DNA from 3 places in the Candidatus Thalassolituus haligoni genome. Region 3 is predicted to be linked to each of the others. Evidence: predicted binding sites of a transcription regulator. Region 3 holds the regulator's gene; each other region holds the start of a gene.
The links. Region 3 encodes PhoB, which activates phosphate uptake and scavenging genes when phosphate is short. Its sites were predicted from a motif close to TGTCATANNNNTGTCANA; they were not measured.

Region 1 (7,124 bases), 1.8 Mb from region 3:
CACCTAGAATATTAGCTTTCGCTATTGTAAAGGGTATTATCTCAGTTTTGAGCTTTCATTATATTGATTTAAGTCAATCAGATTAGACCTAGGAGTTATTTTTTGTCTTGCATAGAGCCAACGAAAACATGTGTTTTAAAATCAACCGTCATTCAACTCGGCAGAAACGGAACCCACAAAATATCTCAAACCTTTTTGGCACACCAATAAACCTAAGCGAATGAACATTGAAGATGTATTACTCTATACGCGAATAGTTTCTCCGTATAGGAAAGCAACGATATTCTCCCCAGTATAATTATCAGTGCGAATGACCGCCATGACCGCCATGACCGCCATGACCGCCATGACCGCCACTATCTCTTGGCGTATAACCTGTCGTTTCACAAGCGCTCAATGTACCTATAACCCCTAAAACCATAAGCCCGAATAAAAGATGTTTTTTCATCGTATATTCTCAATTGATTAATAATGTGATCGCGACATTGCACCGTCACGCTATTTTACGCTATCCAACAGTTTGTTTACTTGCTTAAGAAAACGATCGCTTGATTTTAATGTACGATCCAGCTCCTTAAAATAATCTATTTCCGAATCTTTATTTATGCACCGGCGTACGGAGGAGTCCGACGCAAGCTCGTTGCGCAACAAGAGCAATCTCGATCGAAGTGAATTTAGCTGAGCATCCAAACTTTTTCTCATCCCCTTTAAATCACTCTCGGACTCAAATTCCGATTGATACGTAGTAATGTACTCCGTACTCTTCCTCAACTCCCTGTTTGGATCCTCACCATTGTGTGCATAAGCTTTTCCAGCAGAAACTATTAAAAATAGGGCTATTGGTATTAATTTTAATCTCTCATTCATGATAATGCTCATTGTCCTTAAAAAATGGCTACCCAAACCAGCAACTAAGCGGATAGCTAATATCAGGCGATGGAGCCTTCTTTAATGACGCCCATCATTTTTCACTTTGTTCTCGTGCGGTAATTATTTGGTATTGCTCTGTACTTAGATCAGGTAAGCGCTGAAGAAATGCCACCATTGACCAAATCCGATTATCATCATGGCCTAGCCCCCAAGCAGGCATTCCTGACGCCTTGATACCATGCTTAATTATCCAAAATTGACGCGCCGCTGCTTTTTCGTCACTCAGTTCATGCGCATGACCATGTTCGTCATTTTGCATGCTTAAATTTGGCGGCATTGGATACAAGCCCTCACTGAAATCAGATCGCATTTTCCCTGGCTTCAAATGGCAGCTCGAACACATATCATTATAGTCAGCACCACCAGCCAGTAAACGATCTGGATCATCCAAATTGGCTGGCACAACTACATTTTTTGCCGCTCTAGCTATAGACTGCTCTCGTAAAGTTTCCAGCACCCAATAGGTTAATTTATTGTGCGGAACATCTGCCCCCATTGGATAAATTCCCGAATATATAAATCCAACACCGCCAATAAAAATAGCAAAGGAAATTATTGCAGTGTATTTAATGATTTTCATAGAGATCTCTTTTTATAAAAATGATACAGCCATGCGATTCAATTATACGAAAAATATAAACGTCCTAGAAATATATTCAAACAAATCAGTGGGATCCATGATCATGGGATGACGATTTATCATTTTTTGTGGATGAATCCTCTTGATGATCATGACCATGGTTTTCGCTGGCTTCGCCAACCTCTTTTATACTGTTAGATTCATCATGTTTCATCTTACCCATACACTTTTTCATCATCGCTTGCATAACAGGATCATTCATATCCATTTTGCTGTGGTCCATTTTTTCCATTGGTGCACAATCTGGTTTTGCAGCTTGTTCCATATGCTCTTTCGGATCATGCGCTAACGTGGACACTGTGTACAACGCACTTGAAAATGCTAGACATAATATGACGATGTTCTTTTTCATTTTTTAAATCCTCTAATTAAAAATATTACTTACTTTTTTACAATTAAAACCAAAAACGCAAGCCCGCGACATAACGTGTTTCAGAGCTTGTCTCACCAGCAGAACGCGCAAAGTCGGCTGTGTTGCCAAACATTTTTGTTCGTTCAACGCCGACATACGGTGCAAACTGTCGAGAAAATTCATAACGCAACCGCACACCGAATGCTGATGAAGAAAGGCCTTGTCCAACACCGTTGAATTCATCGTCTTTACCGTAGCCGGTTATTTCAGCGCGAGGCTGCAGTATCAGTCGCTGTGTAAGCATCAACTCGTATTCGACCTCTACAGCGAGCGCGGTTCTACCATCAACATCAACGTAGCCCGCCACATCCAACTCAAACCAATAAGGCGCTAAACCTTGTACTCCCACGGCCAGCCATTGTCTGGACTCGCCCTCTTCAGCACTGTCAACTCGAACGCCTATTTGGGTGTCCCAAAAAGTGGATATAGCATGACTCCAAAGAATATCGGTTTGACTTTCTTTGAGCGTGCCCTTGTTAATATCGCCTTCAGCCTTAACAACCAATCGATCGTAAGTCGTGCCAACCCAAGCTTGCACATCATAAAGACTTATTTCACTGTCACTATCGTATTCAAAGCGATTGGCGAGAAACGATTTAAAGACATGCTCATCAGCAAGTTTTAATTGTCGCGGCCCGCTTTGCACATATGGCCCTTCGGTAAGGGTATATCCGCCAGAGTAGGCATGCGGATCACGAAGATCAGATACATTTGCTCCCATATTTGTGTCGTTATCCATTGATCCGGAATTTCCACTTAAATGAGGTTTGGACGTCTCTAGCATTTCAGTCTCAAGCTCGCTTTCATGGCCCATTTTTTTGTGGTCCATTTTTTCTTCGGTCACTTTTTCCTGGTTCATCGTTCCATGACCAGAATGTTCTTGAGCCTGAAGTAACGGACTTATAAGCGTTAACGCACCAACTGCAAAAGCTGTTTTAATAATTTGTTCAATTTTCATAATTCTCATGACACCACCACTTCGCGGAACATGCCTGCATCCATATGAAAAAGTAGGTGACAGTGCCATGCCCAACGCCCGAGATCGTGCGGTGTCGTTACGAAGCCTATCCTCTGAGCTGGCTGAACAGGAATCGTGTGTCTGCGAACCAGCGGCTCACCTTTATCGTTTTCCAGATCACTCCACATTCCGTGCAAATGCATTGGGTGGGTCATCATGGTGTCGTTTTGCAAAATGACGCGCACGCGTTGACGGTGCTTCAGATGCACCGGCGTGCTTTTGCCGAACTCTAAGCCGTCAAAGGACCAGCTATAGCGCTCCATATTACCGGTGAGATGCAGTTCGATTTCACGCTCGGGTATGCCACTATCAAGAATGCCATCTCGCGATCTCAGGTCGGATAGCGTCAGCACTCGCCGACCATTATTACGTAAACCAACGCCCGGATCGTCGAGGCTGGTGCGAGGCATATCCACACGCATATCGACAGAAGGACCAAATTCCGTGCTGGCATGACGCACGGTTTGTGAGGGCATTGCTAAAGGGTTTTGATGTGTGGAATGAACGCTGTGGTCCATCGCCATGCCACCGTGATTCATACCCGGCATGGAATGACCCATCGCCGCGTGATCCATCGCAGCGCCGTCATCACCGTGAGACATCGAACCCATCATATCCTTCATCTCAAGCCACTCAACGGGGTCGAGGTCTGGAATTTCTGCGCTAAGGCCTCGCTCGGTCGCTAATGTTCCACGCGCATACCCTGTTCTATCCATGCTCTGTGCAAAAACCGTATACGCATCGTCTTTAGGCTCCACCAAAACATCGTAAGTTTCACCGGGACCAAAACGAAATTCGTCAACGCTGACAGGTTCGACATTTTGCCCATCTGCTTGCACAACCGTCATTGCCAACCCTGGAATACGGACATCGTAAAAGCTGTTGCTCGCGGCGTTAATAAACCGCAGCCGAATTCGCTCGCCCTTCTTGAACAGACCGGTCCAATTTCCGGCAGGTGTGGTGCCATTCATCAGATACGTCAGTGTTGATGCGGATAGGTCGGCCAAATCCGTAGGATTCATACGCATTTGGTTCCACATCCGTCGCTTTTGCATGGCGTCTTTTATGCCGCCATTTGAAGCGTCACGTAGAAAATCTATAACCGTTGGCTGGTTGAAATTATAAACGTCACCCTGGATTTTCAATTTACTGAAGACACGCATCGGGTCCTCATCAGTCCAGTCGGATAGCTGCACCACATAATCCTGGTCTGATTGAATGACTTCTTTTTCACGGGGCTCAATAATCAGGGCACCATACATCCCTGTCATCTCCTGGAACCCACTATGAGAGTGATACCAATATGTACCACTTTGCTGGAGCGTGAACCGATAGACAAACGTTTCACCCGGCGCAATACCTCTAAAACTGATGCCCGGAACGCCATCCATCTGAAACGGAAGAATAATCCCATGCCAGTGAATCGATGTAGGCACTGATAGTCGGTTTGTTACGCGAATCGTGACGTCATCCCCTTCACGCAGACGGATCGTTGGCGCAGGAATTGACCCATTAATTGTAGTGGCTAGACGAGTCACACCCGTGAAATTCACCGGCGACTGCCCAACCACTAAATTTATCTCTGAACCTTGCAATACAGGTGCGGAGCCTAAGCGAGTATGGGGAGACAACTGCCCAGCCCTCAAAACACTTGGCATTGTCGCCAGAACGCCACCAAGCGCTAGCCCCTTAACAAAGCGTCGGCGTGGCAACATAAGATTGGTCATATCGGAATCACTCATACATCACTCTCGAACTAAACAATGCTATACACCATACTGCCCAAGGCTTTCACACACATGACCCAAAGATGACAATTCTGTAATCTTACCGTCACCTTGTTGTTGGTTAGATTTGACATACTATACGCTTAGGATATCGAGGAGCGGCATGCGACTTTTAATAGTAGAAGATGAACAAAAGACCGGCGATTATCTGAAACAAGGATTGAGTGAAGCTGGGTTCCTCGTGTCGCTTGCGAGAACTGGACTCGATGGACACCATTTAGCCATGACAGAAGAATTCGACCTTTTGATTCTTGATGTCATGCTTCCCGACGTGGATGGTTGGCGTATTCTTCAGTCAATACGCGAATCGGGGCAAAAGACACCCGTGCTTTTTCTGTCAGCCCGAGACAATGTCGACGACCGAGTTAAAGGATTAGAGCTTGGCGCAGATGACTATTTGGTTAAACCCTTTGCGTTTGCAGAAGTATTAGCGAGAGTTCGTACACTGTTGCGTCGAGGTCAAGCTCCTGCAATAGTGGATCAGCTTCAAATTGGCGATTTAATACTGGATATTCCTCGACGACGCGTCACACGACAAGGAAAGAAAGTTAACCTAAGCCACAAAGAGTTTTGCTTGCTGGAATTATTGGTTCGCCGACAAGGTGAAGTACTCACCCGCTCACTCATCGCTTCCCAAGTGTGGGATATGAACTTTGATAGTGACACTAACGTCATTGATGTCGCCATTCGCCGCTTACGCAAGAAAGTGGACGAAGGTTTTGACGTTAAGCTCATCCATACCATAAGAGGAATGGGCTACACCCTAGACTTGGAACGCAATGATGATTAGCCATACACGACGACCGCTCTCTTTGACGCTGCGTGTGCTTTTTTTTGTTGCTACCGCATTTGGTGTAAGCCTGGTAGTGATCAGCCAATTATTGCTTTCTTCCATAGAACATCATTTCATCGAACAAGATGCGGACGAAATTAATGTGATGGTTAACTCGATTAAAAAAGCACTTCACCAATCGCCCACTGACATACTCAAGAATCAAGAGGCACTCTCTCAAGCGATATCTGGACATCATGGCGTTTATTATCAAGTCGAACGCAATGGCGTCTTGCATTACAGCTCATCAGATATAAATTTTCGTCCGCCAACCACGGACTTTCCTGTGGTAAAAAATATTACGGCAAACACACTGCAAACATGGAGAAATAAAGATAGAGGCTATCGAGGCATCGTAACCTTGGTAACCATCGATAAAAATCAATATCGTATTATAAGCGCGATCGACAGAGATTTTCACCAAGGCTTTCTCGAAAACTTTACGCAAAGTGTTGCGTTGATTCTATTTGGTGCCGGTGTTCTTACATTATTCGCGGCTTGGCTGGGCGTTCATCAAGGGCTGAAGCCTCTACGAGGACTAAGCGATCAAGTGGATTTTATCCAGACCGATAAATTAGATTCTCGGCTCGATATGCACTCAGTCCCTGTAGAGTTGAAACCGCTAGTTCAATCGTTTAACCATATGTTAACGCGTATTGAAGAGGGGTTTATTCGGTTATCTCATTTCTCTGCTGATATAGCCCATGAGTTAAGGACGCCGCTGACTAATATTGTGACGCAAACACAAGTGGGATTAAGTAAAGAAAGAAGAACTGAAGACTACCAAGAACTATTGTACTCAAATCTTGAAGACATGGAGCGACTGAGCAAAATGGCGAGCGATATGCTGTGGCTTGCCAAAAGTGAAAACGGATTAATCACCCCAAGCTTCGAGACAATCAATATCCAGGAGGAAGTTCAGTCGCTTTTCGATTTTTTCGAAGCACTCGCAGAAGATACTCACATCACCTTGGCGATCTCTGGCAACACCTCCAATATATCTGGGGACCGTGAATTAATACGACGAGCATTGACCAACTTACTATCGAACGCCATTCGGCATACACCAGAAGGAAAAACTATAAAGGTAGTTCTCGTTGATACTGCCAATGATATGGTTGGTATTTCTATCACGAATGAAGGCAGTACAATTTTATCGGAACATTTGGAGCGTATTTTTGATCGATTTTATCGCGTCGACCCTTCTCGGCAACGGCACGGGGACGGTACCGGGTTAGGACTCGCCATTGTTAGAACCATCGTTGAAGCTCACAAGGGTGTAATTCACGCACAATCCAATAGCCATTCCACGACATTCACCATACATCTTCCAGTCGATGGCCCTTCTCATTAAAATAAATTGAAAGGACAAAATATGTCTCAAGAAACTGAACGATCAAGTCATTATAAATCGAATAGTTTGTCTTTATGGGGCACTGTAATGCTAGGCACAGGCGTCATGATCGGCGCGGGTATTTTTGCGCTTACCGGTCAGATCGCCGAGA
Region 2 (7,124 bases), 1.2 Mb from region 3:
GAACTGAAACGCGTACGCTGCACCCGCACCGAGCAGCTGTACGACATGGATACCGACATCACCGCGACGACCTGCTGCGCATGCTGCAATGCTCCCAACCTGCGTCCACACATCGTCTGGTTTGGTGAGATGCCACTGTTTATGGATGACATATTTCACGCCCTGGAGCAATGCGACCTGTTTATCAGTATCGGTACTTCCGGTCATGTCTACCCGGCGGCCGGTTTTGTCGAAGTGGCTGCCAATGCCGGAGCTCATACCATCGAAATCAACCTGGAACCCAGCCGTATCAAGGATAATTTTGCCGAGCATCTGTATGGCAAAGCGGGAGATGTCTTGCCCGGTTACCTGCAATCCCTGCTTGATGGTGAATAGTCGCGACAGACCCTGATCTTGCAAGCTTCAGTCTTGTATAAAGCCTCGGTATAGTTTACAAAATGTTAAATAAAATCCATCTCAGGGTCGGAGTGATCGGCCTGGATGTTTATCGGATGAACGGCGGATTATTTCCGTTTTAATTGAAAGGTGTTTCATGACGATTTCAGCCTGTATTGCACTTGCTTCATCAGGATCCAACCGACTTACCAGGGTATTATTGTGTATTCCGTTGTTTGGGCTGCTGGCAGCCTGCTCTGACGGCAACAGCAGCAGTGAAAAGACTGCAACAGTCGCCCGCCCCGGTGAAATTTATCAGGTCGTCAGTAGTAAAGACGCCCTGCTACGCCGTTTTCCCGGCCAGGTAGAGGCTTCCGATGAGGTCTCTCTGGCCTTCCGGGTTCCCGGAGAATTACTGGAATTGCCCGCCCAGGCAGGCAAACGGGTCAAGGCAGGAGAAGTCCTGGCGCGACTTGATCCTGCTGATTACCAGTTGCAACTGGACGAGCGTCAGGCCCGTTTCAACCTGGCCAATTCACAGTTTGAGCGTATCGAAAACCTGTTCCAGCAACGTCAGGTATCCAAAGCCCAATACGATCAGTCCAAAGCTGAGCTGGATATCAGTAAAGCGGCTCTTGGGGCAGCCCGCAGCAATGTTAGCTACACCACGCTGAAAGCACCGTTTGCCGGAGTGATCGCCGAAGTCTATGTTGACAACCATCAGTCTATGGCAGCAGGCACGCCCTTACTGAAATTGCAGGCTCGCGGCCAGCTGGTTGTCAGTATCCAGGTGCCGGAACAGCTGATGATTCAGCTCAGCCAATCCGGCAGCAGTTATCATCCAGATGTGGAATTTGATGCCCTGCCTGGCCAACGCTTCAAGGCGACCTACAAGGAGCATAATACCCAAGCCGATCCGGCGACTGGCAGCTATCGCTTGCTGGTCACTTTGCCTAAACCCGCCGACCTCAATCCACTCCCTGGTATGTCTGCCAGTGTCTACGCCGACCTGAACCAGATACTGGCCGTCAACGACAGCAATGTGCTGGTGCCCGCCCAAGCCATATTTCAGCAGGCAAAGCAGGCGACAGGCAGCAAGCAAGGCATGGTATGGCGGCTAAACGAACAGAATGAACTGGTTGCCCAGGCGGTTGAAACCGGCCGACTGACCCAGGAAGGCCTTGAAATTGTGGCCGGTCTCAAACCTGGTGACCGGATTTTGGCAGCGGGAGTACACCAGGCCCGCGAAGGCATGGTGATCCGCCCATGGATTCAGGAACAAGGTCTCTGACATGTCACAACCCAACACCGTCAACCAACTTAATGCTGCCACTTATTTCATCAAGCACAGTACCACCAGCTGGATGCTGGTACTGATTCTGTTGGCAGGTGGCATCATCAGCTACCTCGGACTTGGCCGCCTTGAAGATCCGAAGTTCACCATCAAGGAAGCCATGGTCTACACCTACTACCCAGGTGCCAGCCCCTTGCAGGTAGAGGAAGAAGTCACTGCCAGGCTTGAAGACACCATCCAGTCCTTGCCTTACATCAAACACCTGGACTCCATCTCCAAAGCCGGACTGTCACAGATACACATTCAAGTTAAATCCGAATATCAGGGCGACACTCTGCCGCAAATATGGGACGAACTGCGGCGCAAGATCCACGACAAGACCAGCTCATTACCACCAGGTTCTGCCACTCCCATCGTGCTGGATAACTTTGGTGACGTCTTTGGTGTACTGCTGGCGTTAACTGGCGACGGTTTTGATTACAGCGAATTGTTCGACTATGCCGAGTACCTCAAACGCGAACTGATGACCCTGGAAGGTGTTTCCAATATCGAGATTGCCGGAGATCAACAACAACAGGTCTTTATTGATATTTCCCACGAACAAATGACCAACCTGGGTATTCCGCTGTCGCGTCTGTACCAGTTATTACAAACCCAGAACAGTGTCAGCAATGCCGGACACATCCGGGTTGGCAATGAATATATTCGTATCTACCCGACTGGTGAATTCCAGAGCGTTCAGGAGCTGGGCGACCTGCTGATCAGCACACCGGGCTCCGACAAACTGATTTATCTGAAAGACATTGCCCGTATTACGACCGGGGTTACCGAAAATCCGACCCACCTGGAGAACTATCAGGCGATACCCTCGCTACGCTTGGGTATCGCCTTTACCGACAGTGTTAATGTCATCGAAGTCGGCGCACAGGTTCGGGCCAAACTGGCAGAACTGGATAACAACCGTCCCCTCGGCATGGCGTTGCATACCATTTACGATCAGCCCGCTGAAGTCGATGCTTCATCGCAGAATTTTATTCTCAACCTCGCCATGGCCGTCGTCATTGTGATTGCCGTATTGCTGCTGTTTATGGGTGTCAGGGCAGGACTGATTATTGGTGCCATCCTGCTACTGACCATACTCGGCACTTTTATTGCCATGGCAACGTTTGGTATCAATCTGCATCGTATCTCCCTCGGGGCGCTGATTATTGCTTTGGGGATGCTGGTTGATAATGCGCTGGTTATTACCGAAGGCATTATGGTCGGCTTGCAACGTGGTCAGAGCCGGGTTCAGGCGGCTTTTGATATTGTAAAACAAACCCAGTGGCCATTACTGGGGGCTACCGTGATTGCCATCACCGCTTTCGCACCTATCGGACTGTCGCCGGATTCGGTGGGCGAGTTTGTCGGTTCGCTGTTTTATGTCCTGATGATTTCGCTGTTACTCAGCTGGGTAACGGCACTGACCCTGACCCCCTTCCTCTGCAATCTGTTATTTCGGGAGCAACTCAGTAACGCCAGCCCGGCTGAAAACGGCAGAACGAATTCGTCTGCCCCTTATCAAGGTGCCCTGTATAACGGTTACCGTGCCATCCTGGCGACCATGCTGCATCATCGTGGTGTATCCATGATACTGATGGTTACCTTGATGGTGATCGCCGTTATCGGCTTTAGTCAGGTCAAACGAGCGTTTTTTCCACCATCCAATACCCCCATTTTTCTGGCGGATATCTGGTTACCGGAAGGCAGCGATATCCTTGCAACTCAGAAGCAGGCCCGCAAACTGGAGCAATGGTTTCAGCAACAGCAAGGCGTGGAATTTACCTCGTCCACCGTTGGCCAAGGAGAAGTCCGGTTTATGCTGACCTACGCTCCAGAAAAGCAATATGCCGCTTTTGCCCAGGTGTTGATCCGTACGGAACAACGCGAGCAGATTCCGGCGCTGATCAGCAGTGCCCAACAATACACCGCCACCGATATGCCTAACGCGTTTGTCAAATTCCAGCGGCTGCAAATTGGTTCCAGTACTCCGGCCAAGATTGAAGCCCGTTTTTCCGGCCCGGATCAAACTGAACTGCGAATGCTGGCCGAGCAGGCAGAACAGATCCTGCGCACCGACCCGGCAGCCGATAACATCCGTCACAACTGGCGCGAACGAGTGAAAGTTATTCGTCCGCATCTGCAAGAAGAGGCAGCCCGGCGAGCAGGTATTTCCAAACAGGATCTCGACGACCTGCTGCAACTGAGTTTCTCCGGCAAACAGGTCGGACTGTACCGGGAAGGCACCCACCTAAAGCCCATGGTCTTGCGTCCACCGGAACAGGAACGCCTGAACGTCAACAACCTGATGGACTTGCAAATCTGGAGTCCGGTGTTTAACCGCTACATCCCGATTCAGCAAGTGGTCGATCGCTTTGATATTACCTTTGAAGATCCGTTGATCATGCGTCGCGACCGCAAACGTACCATCGAGGTTCTGGCCGACCCATCCTTTGCCTCAGCCCAAACTGCCGACGAATTGTTCCAGCGGATACGCCCCCAGCTGGAAGCCATTCCACTCCCCGCCGGATATCAACTGGAATGGGGCGGAGAGTACGAATCGTCCCGAGATGCGCAGGCCAACGTATTCGCCTCGCTGCCAATGGGCTACCTGATCATGTTTATCATCACCATACTGCTGTTTAACGAATTACGGGCAGCGCTGGTGATCTGGGCCTGTGTACCACTGGCCATTATTGGCGTCACTGCGGGTATGTTGCTGCTCAGGGCCGAGTTTGGCTTTATGGCGCTGCTGGGATTCCTCAGCCTATCCGGCATGATCGTCAAAAACGGCATCGTGCTGGTGGATCAGATTCAATTGGAAGACCGCAGCGGTAAAAATGGCTACGACGCTATCTTTGATGCCGCAGTCAGTCGCTTGCGCCCAGTCACCATGGCAGCGCTTACCACTATTTTGGGCATGGTGCCGCTGTTGACCGACCCCTTCTTCAACAGCATGGCAGTGGTCATCGCCTTTGGACTCGGCTTCGCCACGATACTGACACTGGGCGTCGTACCCGTCCTGTACAGTTACGCTCACAGAGTGAAAATTCCAGTCTGAGTGGATGGCAAACGACCCCTGTTTGTCGCTCAAATGCAATACGGGTTCCTGCAAACCGGAACCCGCGTTCGCTCCCTCCATTAACAAACCGGCTAGTGTCCCCTAACAGCCGACTCTGCCAATACAAACCATTGTCATCCTTGTGCAACACCCCTGACATTTAAGTTCCACATTATGTTGTCTCCAAAACAACAAGGTGAGATGGAACGATGCAACTATTGAAACTGGTTCAGGCAATTGCCCTGGCCACGCCGTTTATGCTGGCGGGCTGTGCTGGCGATGATGGTAAAAATGGCAAAGATGGTGCCCAGGGTGAAACTGGACAAAATGGTACAAACGGCTCTACCGGATCGGCAGGGACTGCTGGTCTGGTCAGCCTGATCAAGCAAACTGAACTGCCAGAGCTGAGCGCCAAATGCTACGCCGGTGGCCTACAGGTTGACTCCGGTATCGATCTGAACAGCGACGGCGCACTGGATGCCGACGAAATCACTGCAACCAGCTACCTGTGTAACGCCAACAAAGAGATGAACTTTGTTCGCATCGCGACGTTCCCGGTGTGTCAGCAGATTTCTGCTAGCTGTGATATCGATACCCAAACCGTGGCGGAAATCGTCGATTACAGCAAGGATGGCCTGACCCTGATCTACACCGACAGCCCAATGGAGCAGATCGGTTTTGTTGATATCAAGGATCCTGCCAACCCGGTAGCAGCAGGTACACTGGATGTCGGCGGAGAGCCAACGTCGGTGGCCGTAGTGGGCAACTATGCTCTGGTAGGGGTTAATACCTCGACAGACTTCGTTACACCTTCCGGTTCACTGACGGTCGTTGATATTGCGACCCAGACCATTGTTGCGACGATTGATATGGGCGGCCAGCCAGATTCTGTGGCTGTTAGCCACGACGGCATGTACGCCGCCGTTGCGATCGAAAACGAACGCGACGAAGACCTGGACGACGGTCAGATTGATGTTTCGCCACAATTGCCCGCCGGTTTCCTGATGGTGGTTGATACCAGCGATAGCGACCCGGCCAACTGGACAGCCACCCAGGTTGATATGACCGGGCTGGCGGATATTGCCCCCACCGACCCGGAACCAGAATACGTCGACATCAATGACAACAATATTGCCGTTGTCACCATGCAGGAAAACAACCATCTGGTACTGGTTGATCTGGCAACCGCCAGCGTCATTAACCACTTCAGCGCCGGCACGGTTGACCTCGACGGTGTTGACCTGACCGAAGAAGATCCTGCCATCATCTCCCAGACCGAATCAAAACTGGATGTTCCACGCGAACCAGACGGTGTTACCTGGGTGAACAATGAACTGTTTGTGACCGCTGACGAAGGCGACATGAACGGGGGCAGCCGTACCTTCACGGTATTCAATACCTCTGGTGATGTAGTTGAATCGCTGATGATGGATCAGGTCGTGGCCATGATCGGCCAATATCCCGACGGCCGTTCCGGCAACAAGGGTGCCGAGCTGGAAAATGCTGAATACGGCAAGTTTGGTGACAACGGCTTCCTGTTCGTCAACTCCGAGCGCGCCAGCCTGGTATTTGTCTTCGACATGGCCGACCCTGCCAATCCAGAGCTGTTCCAGGTACTGCCAGCCGCGATGGGGCCTGAAGGCGTCAAGGCGATTCCTTCCCGCAACCTGCTGGTGGCTGCCAGCGAAGAAGATGATCGTGGTGGCAAGTTCCGTGGCAGCCTGAACATCTACCGCCTGGCGCAGCAAGAAGATGCCTACCCAACCATTATTTCTGAAGAACGCGCCGATGGCTCGCCGATCCCATTCTCCGCCCTGTCCGGCTTGTCTGCCGATCCATCCAATGCTGACATGCTGTGGTCGCTGGAAGACAGCTTCTATGGCCAGAACCGCGTATTTGGTATCGATATCAGCACCAAGCCAGCCATGCTGACCACCGAAATAAAGCTGCTGGACAGCAATGATATTTTTGCCGCCGTCTCAACGTCAGGAGCTGCTATCGACGCCAACAGCTTCGACGATGCTGACCTGGCTGCCATGATCAATGACGACAAGTCGCTCAATATTGACGGCGAAGGTATTGCCGTTATGACCGATGGCAGCTTCTGGATTGCTTCCGAAGGCGCGGGCACCTTCAACGATGATGCCCGCGACATCACCAAGCTGAATTTTCTCTTCCATGCCGACTCTGCTGGCGTGATCTCTGACGTCGTTACCTTGCCGGATACCCTGAATGCAGTGCAGCTGCGTTTTGGTTTCGAAGGTGTCGCCGAATACGATGGCAAGCTGTATGTTGCCTTCCAGCGCGCCTGGAACAGCGAAGCCAACCCGCGTATTGGCATTTACGACCTCACGA
Region 3 (7,124 bases):
GTCTCGGCTAAGCTGAAGATTCGGGGCGCCGTCAGGGTGCCAGGATATAAGTTGCTGACCGAGGTGCAGCAGATGGCTGAGCTGACAATTCTGCTAGTCGACGACGCGGCGTTTATTCGTGATCTGGTGAAAAAAGCCGTGCGTCAAACCTATCCCGGTTGTGAGCTGATTGAGGCGACCAATGGCCGCAAGGCGGTGGCGCTATTGGATAGCCATCGTTTTGATCTGGTTCTGTGTGATTGGGAAATGCCTGAGATGTCGGGTATCGAGGTATTGAAATGGATGCGCGAGCAACCGAATTACAAAGCCACGCCTTTTATGATGATCACCAGTCGTGGTGATCGTGATCACGTACTCAAGGCTGTTGAAGCCGGTGTTTCCAGCTATATTGGCAAACCGTTTACGCGGGATGCCTTTGTCGACAAGCTGAGCCGTATGGTGTTTCGGCATTTGAAAGTAAGACCAGCTACCGTATCGGAACAAGCAGTACCTTCAGCAGACCGTAGTGGCGCTTCGGTGTTGATGGGGAATGTGGGCAATCAGGCGCTGGTAGGCAAGACTGCACCAGGGGCGGCCAGAGCCGCCGTTGTTTCTCCCTTGCTGGCCAGATCCCCGCATCCTGAACCGGTGTCAAAAACCGGCGCAAAAGGCCAGGCCAATGTCCGTTTTGCCTCTGGCGTTGAAGCCCGGCTGGTTATCCGGGACATCAGCTTGCAGGAAATGATTGGTGTTTTTCGGCGTCAGGATGCACTGCCGGTGTTACTGGAGCAGGCCGTTGTTGATGTGATTCATCCTGACAATGGTGATATTGCCCGGATTAATGCGTTTGTTCGCATGTTGCAGGCGCAAGAGCCGCATCCGGACGCCGAGACTGTCCAGATTCGACTGCGCATTGTCGATGACGATCCGGACAAGCTGGATGCCTTGTCGCGGTTTATTGGCCAGGCGCGCTAGTGTCAGAAAGACGACTGCCGGGGAAAACGCAGGTAAACGTGCTGCCCTTGCCTTCTTCGCTGCTGATTTGCAGTTCACCATCATGATGCAGCAATACGTGTTTGACGATGGCCAGTCCTAGACCGGTGCCGCCGGTGGCGATGCTGCGGCTCGGGTCGGCGCGATAGAAACGCTCGGTCAGGCGAGGAATATGATGATGAGCAATACCGATGCCGTTGTCAGTAACACTGAAATAACCTTTGCCGCCCTCTGAGTACCAGTGCAGCTTCACATGGCCGCCTTCGGGGGTGTATTTCACCGCATTAAATACCAGGTTGGAAAAGGCACTGCGGAGTTCGTTATAAAACCCCATCAGCTTTTGGTCGTGGTCAATACTCAGCGAGAGAGTGTGTTTGTTGCTGCTGAGAGAGGCTGCGTCACGGCGAATCGCTTCCAGCAGCGGTTGCAACGCCACTGGCTGAGCCTGCTCATTCTCACCTGTTTCCAGCCGCGACAGCATCAGCAGATCCTTGAGCAGATTTTCCATGCGATGACTCTGCTCGCTCATCTGTTGCAGCATGCGTCCCCAGCGGGGTGGCAACATTTCAGAAGCAGCTTGCATGGTTTCGACGTAGCCGGAAATCACCGTGAGGGGGGTGCGTAACTCGTGGCTGACGTTGGCGACGAAGTCTTTGCGCATTTCTTCCAGTTGCTTCAGGCGGGTGACGTCATGCACCAGGATCAAGCGGTCTTTACGGCCAAACAAGGTGATATTGAATTGCAGGTAAATACGCGGGTTGATTGGAGAGCGAATGGTCAGCGGTTCGTGGTAGTCCGCCTTGTCGAAGTAGGCCTTGAACTCCGGCGTTCGAATCAGGTTGGTAATGGGCTGGCCAATATCAACCGGGCTGCGTAAGCCAAGGTAGTTTTGAGCGGCCTGATTCCAGAACTCCAGTGCCCCGGTGGCGTCGACCATCAATACCGAATCCTGCAGCGCGGCGGTTGAATCCTGTATGCGGTTGATAATGGCCTGCAAGCGCTGTTGATGTTTGATGCTGCTTTGTTGCAAGCGCTGGTTTTCCGTAAAAATGGAACCCCAGATACCGAGTGTGCGTGGCAAGACGGTGGTTTGTCCCTGATCCAGCCAGCGATGCAGGCGATAGAGCTGCAGCCACTGCCAGGAGATATAGATGCCCATCATCAGGCACAGGGCTTCCAGTGGCTTGCCAAAATAATAGTAGCCACAGCCAACGGCAAGTATCAGCAGATAAAGGATTCGGCGCAGCTCTCTGCGCCAGACAGGGGTCATCAAAATCAGGAGGCTTTGATCGAAAAGCGATAGCCCGTGCCACGAACGGTCTGAATCAGCTGTTCGTGGGATTCGCCAAGCGCCTTGCGCAGACGGCGAATATGGACATCGACGGTACGTTCTTCAACGTAGACATTACCACCCCATACCTGATCCAGTAGCTGGGCGCGGGAGTAGGCGCGCTCCTGATGGGTCATGAAAAATTGCAACAGGCGGTACTCGGTAGGGCCAATATCAATCGGGTTACCATGGGCGGTCACCCGGTGACAGACCGGGTCGAGCATCAGGCCACTGACCTCGATTGGTTCTTCAATGCCTTGCGGCGTTGAGCGCCGTAAAACGGCCTTCAGGCGCGCCACCAGCTCACGCGGTGAAAACGGTTTGGTGATGTAATCGTCCGCCCCCGCTTCCAGTCCTTGAACCTTGTTATCTTCTTCGCCCTTGGCAGTCAGCATGATGATCGGCAGCTCGGCAGTTCGATCTTCGCGCTTGAGGCGGCGAGCAAACTCGACACCGCTGGTGCCTGGCAGCATCCAGTCAAGCAAAATCATATCTGGCTTTCTGTCGATAATCTGCGCATGTGCTTCCTGTACATTCGCTGCTTCAAGGCATTCATACCCGGCCATTTCCAGGGCCACGGCTATCATTTCCCGGATCGGGGCTTCATCGTCCACAATAAGAACGGTCTTGCCTGCTTTGGTCATAACGGCTCGTCACGCAAATGTCACAATAGGAATAATGCGGGGGTATTACACTGATCCAGTGTTACAAGCATGTGACACTGCTGAGATTGGCGTCAAGCATATTGCCTGATCAGGGCAAAGATGGCGTCGCCAGGGCGTAGTTCAGCACCAGGCCAACCCAAATAATCGCGCCATACCAGTGAGCTGCCAGAAACTCCTTTAAACAGGCCATACGCTCACGGCTGCGGATGGCACGTAATTGCCACCACAAATAACCACCTGCAATTAACCAGGCGAGGTAGAATGGCCACCCTGCGTCTAATTGGCTGCCTGTCAGTAGCAGACAAAAATGCGCCATGCCATAAAGAATGGCAATCATGGTGACGTCCAGATCACCAAACAGGATTGCGGTGCTTTTGACACCGATCAACAGATCATCGTCGCGGTCGACCATGGCATAAATGGTGTCATAGCCGACGGTCCAGCAGACGTTAGCAATAAATAACAGCCAGCAGAGGGATGTCAGTTCATTGGCTTGCGCAGCGAACGCCATGGGAATTGCCCAGGAGAACGCAGCTCCGAGAAACACCTGTGGCAGGTGCGTGTGGCGTTTCATGTAAGGATAAAGTGCTGCCAGAGCAACCCCGCCGAGTGACAGCCAGAGGGTCAGGGTATTGGTCATTAACACCAGCAGCAAGCCGATCAGACAGAGCATAACAAAACCGATCAGCGCCTCGCGGTCGGCTATGCGGCCCTGCGTCAGGGGCCGATCCTGCGTGCGTTTGACGTGGCGGTCGATATGACGATCGGCGTAGTCGTTGATGACACAACCGGCGGAGCGCATCACAAATACTCCGAGGGTAAAAATCACCAGGTTGGCAATCGATGGCAAACCTTCGGCGGCCACCCATAGCGCCCATAGCATCGGCCATAACAGCAGGTAGGAACCGACCGGTTTGTTCAGCCGGGTCAGCTGAATCCACTGATGCCAGCGTGGCCAGAGTTTATCGAGTGTGGCAGACAGAGGTGATTGCATAATCAATGCCTTGTGTCGTCTGGCGAATGGAAGCGTGGTGATAGCAGTAGCGAAGAGAACGCCTCCGTTACCAGTAGAGGCGCACCGTTGATTGTAAACACGGAGCGCCTTGTCCAGCAAAAACAATGCGCACTGTCGGTTACCGGTTGACAGGCTTGACTGAACTTCAATGGTTGTCGGCGCAAGCTGGCCTGGCTGAATAAGTAGCTGCCAAGAGAACGATTGCCAAGATGACGAATTGGCTGACCAACCCTTGCCAGGCTGGTCAAGGGAATGACGGTACGGGCTCTTACCAGCTCGTATTGCCCCTGGCGCAGTGATACTTCGCGTACCCATACCGGTTGCCGCCAGCGCAATTTCAGGTCGGCACATTCAGAGGGCAAGGCTGGGCCGTGATATTGTCTGACGACATCGACCGAAAACTCAGCGGGATTCAGCGCCTGCAAACGTTTGGTCAGCGATCCGGCGTCATCAAGCCAGTAGCGCCAGGGTCGGGGAATGCCCGCCAGCGCAGTTTGAAAACGTCCACTCCAGCGAGGCGCGGTTGCCAACAGCCGGGCGTGGTATCGGGGTGTAGTGCTTTTCATGGCGGCGCAGCATGCGGCAAATCGCATTTACTGGCAAGAGGATTGCCCTGTCCATTGATTTTATCCGGGTTGGCCAGTAGCTTAGGCGCCTTTACCGCTGACACGAGTGATAAACGGCGGGTAAACAAGCGATTGACAGGTATTTGCATGAAAAAGTGGCAGTGCGTGGTGTGTGGCTGGATTTATGATGAAGCCGAAGGCGCACCGGAAGAAGGTATTCCACCAGGGACTTGCTGGGAGGATGTACCGGATGACTTTACCTGCCCGGATTGTGGTGTTGGCAAAGACGACTTTGAAATGATCGAGATTTGATCATTGGCTCCTGTCTCTCCTTCATCCCCGGTCACTCTCCCTGAAGCCCCTTGGTCATTGATCATTCTGGGTGCCGGAATGGCAGGCTACCGTTTGGCTCGCGAATACCGCCAGCGTAACGCAGACGCCACAGTACTGCTGATTTGCCCTGACGGCGGGCAACTGCTGCAGGCCAGTGCCGCCGAGATGGCAGATACGCTGGGCATCGCCGTACTGAATAATACTCGTGTCACCGAGATCGACCGGCTCAACGGCAACCTTGAGACACCACTGGGGCGTTTTGTGTTTGAGCGGCTGATGCTGGCGACGGACGCCTGAGTGATGGGAGATTGCTGCCTTGCTGACAAACCATGAAGCGTATCAGCATCTTGATATTGATGATCGTGGTATATAGCAGAATTTCAGGATTCATGCCTTGATTGCTCGACTATGCTTTAGCGCATGCGGCGCTGACGAACAAGCCGTATTCCAATACCGATTGACCGATAACCACTGTTTTTCTGAGCCTGCGCTGCAGGCCTGTACAATCCGGGCGTTATGCCCAACTTATTGAGAGGATTCAACTCCATGCGTAAACCAGAACTGGCGGCAGCCATTGCTGAAAAAACCGACCTGAGCAAGGAAAAAGCGACAGAAATCATCACCGTGGTGACCGATCGTATTGCCCAGGCGTTGGCTGAAGGCGACAACGTAAGCCTGATCGGCTTTGGTACGTTTGAGGTGCGTCAGCGCGCTGAGCGTCAGGGTAAAAACCCGCAGACCGGCGAGCCAATTACCATTGCTGCCGCCAAAGTACCTGCGTTCAAGCCTGGCAAGGCGCTGAAAGACTCGGTGCAGTAAGTCGCCATGACGGATGCCGCAACGCTCACCCGACGCTGGGTCGAACTGCTGGTGGTAGGTGAAGGACTGTGTCCTTTTGCCGAGCCAGTGATGCCAGGTCTGCGGATTGACGTCTGCGAGCATCCGGATCTTGATCAGGCCACTGCGGAGTTTATGGATTTACTCACCGAAGTGGCCAGGGCCGATGCGGATGCACTGCCAACTGCCCTGTTTGTAGTGCCAGGGTTGGTCAAGGAATTTGATGAATACTGGAACTGGAGCCTGATTTGCGAGCAGTTACTGGTACAAATGGGGTATGAAGGCCTGTTACAACTGGCCACATTTCATCCCAACTACTGTTTTGATGGTGAACCGCTGGATGATCCAGGCAACTTCACCAATCGATCACCCTTTCCCATGCTGCACATTATTCGTGAAGCACATATTGAACAGGCGCTGGCGTCGGTGCCCTTCCCTGAGCGTATTCCCGTGCGTAACCAGAAACATCTGCGACGCTTGGGTATTCAGGGTGTGCTGGCATTAATGCCGGCGCTGGCGGATACCGCCGTACTGTCTGATCAACCTGCGGGCCGGTGTTCGCCGCAGGAGTAGTCGGTGCAGGTTACCCCTGATGGCTGTGGCTCTTCTGATCAAACGATGTGGAATTCACACCTGAATTCAACGATTAACCGCAACACTTGACTATTCACTGCGAGAGACAAGTGACCGGTGAGTGACAAGTGACGCCTAGGCCGACAGTGCCTGCACCAAATCGCTTAATTCCCCAACATGGGAGACCAGCTCTTCGGTCGCCTCTCCGGCAGCATTGTCACTCAGACCCAGCGCGCTGAGCGTGTCCGGGTCGAGGGCTTCTTGCGGGCCATCACCATAACCGTGGGCGCGTAAGCTGCGAGTGGTGACGTTCAGAATCCGGGCGTAAACGGCGTGTTCACCGTCGTAGTGGGGATTATGTTGCTGACGCAAGGCGACCACGACTTCTTCCGGCAGATCCCACTGCTGCAGCAAGCTGGCGGCGATCTGTTCGCGGGTAAGCGCCAGCAGGTGGCGCTCGATATAGCAGCGATTGATATGAGGATTGGCTTCTATATGGCGATTTATCAGCGAAAATTGCGGCGGAAAGACGTGCGCCAGTACCAGAAAACCAAAGTTATGCAGCAGTCCGCAGAGATAGGCGAGGCCACTATCCGGGCGGTTTTTTAACTTGCAACGGCGGGCCAGGTCGCTGGCCAAAGCGGCCCCCAGTACGGCTTGTTGCCAAAAAGGAGTGTAGCCTTTCGGGCCTTCACGAGGCACATCAAGGCTGCGCCCCAGCGCCAGGCCGAGAGCCAGGTTCATCACCAGGTCAAACCCTAGCACTCGTAAGACGGCTTCTTCGACCGTGGTAATATTGCCTCTGGATCGATAGTAGGGTGAACGGGCCCAGC

Region 1: SOJ49_RS09985 (copper resistance system multicopper oxidase) is a predicted target of PhoB. The motif match lies at 4,799-4,816, and genes of this name have one in related genera.
Region 2: SOJ49_RS12720 (esterase-like activity of phytase family protein) is a predicted target of PhoB. The motif match lies at 4,902-4,919, and genes of this name have one in related genera.

The regions. Positions count from the first base shown of each region.
Region 1 is NZ_CP139482.1:2,225,621-2,232,744, forward strand. Features, by position in the region: gene SOJ49_RS09970 (cytochrome c) at 962-1,510, opposite strand; gene SOJ49_RS09975 (hypothetical protein) at 1,596-1,922, opposite strand; gene SOJ49_RS09980 (copper resistance protein B) at 1,966-2,940, opposite strand; gene SOJ49_RS09985 (copper resistance system multicopper oxidase) at 2,946-4,742, opposite strand; gene SOJ49_RS09990 (heavy metal response regulator transcription factor) at 4,891-5,577, shown strand; gene SOJ49_RS09995 (heavy metal sensor histidine kinase) at 5,570-6,973, shown strand; gene SOJ49_RS10000 (APC family permease) at 6,995-7,124, shown strand, end outside.
Region 2 is NZ_CP139482.1:2,859,109-2,866,232, forward strand. Features, by position in the region: gene cobB (Sir2 family NAD+-dependent deacetylase) at 1-375, shown strand, start outside; gene SOJ49_RS12710 (efflux RND transporter periplasmic adaptor subunit) at 533-1,666, shown strand; gene SOJ49_RS12715 (efflux RND transporter permease subunit) at 1,668-4,769, shown strand; gene SOJ49_RS12720 (esterase-like activity of phytase family protein) at 4,979-7,124, shown strand, end outside.
Region 3 is NZ_CP139482.1:4,075,503-4,082,626, reverse strand. Features, by position in the region: gene cysZ (sulfate transporter CysZ) at 1-16, shown strand, start outside; gene SOJ49_RS18440 (response regulator) at 73-954, shown strand; gene phoR (phosphate regulon sensor histidine kinase PhoR) at 935-2,242, opposite strand; gene phoB (phosphate regulon transcriptional regulator PhoB) at 2,248-2,946, opposite strand; gene ubiA (4-hydroxybenzoate octaprenyltransferase) at 3,056-3,961, opposite strand; gene SOJ49_RS18420 (chorismate lyase) at 3,964-4,548, opposite strand; gene SOJ49_RS18415 (rubredoxin) at 4,696-4,860, shown strand; gene SOJ49_RS18410 (hypothetical protein) at 4,939-5,178, shown strand; gene SOJ49_RS18405 (HU family DNA-binding protein) at 5,428-5,700, shown strand; gene SOJ49_RS18400 (DUF1415 domain-containing protein) at 5,707-6,291, shown strand; gene SOJ49_RS18395 (HDOD domain-containing protein) at 6,427-7,124, opposite strand, start outside.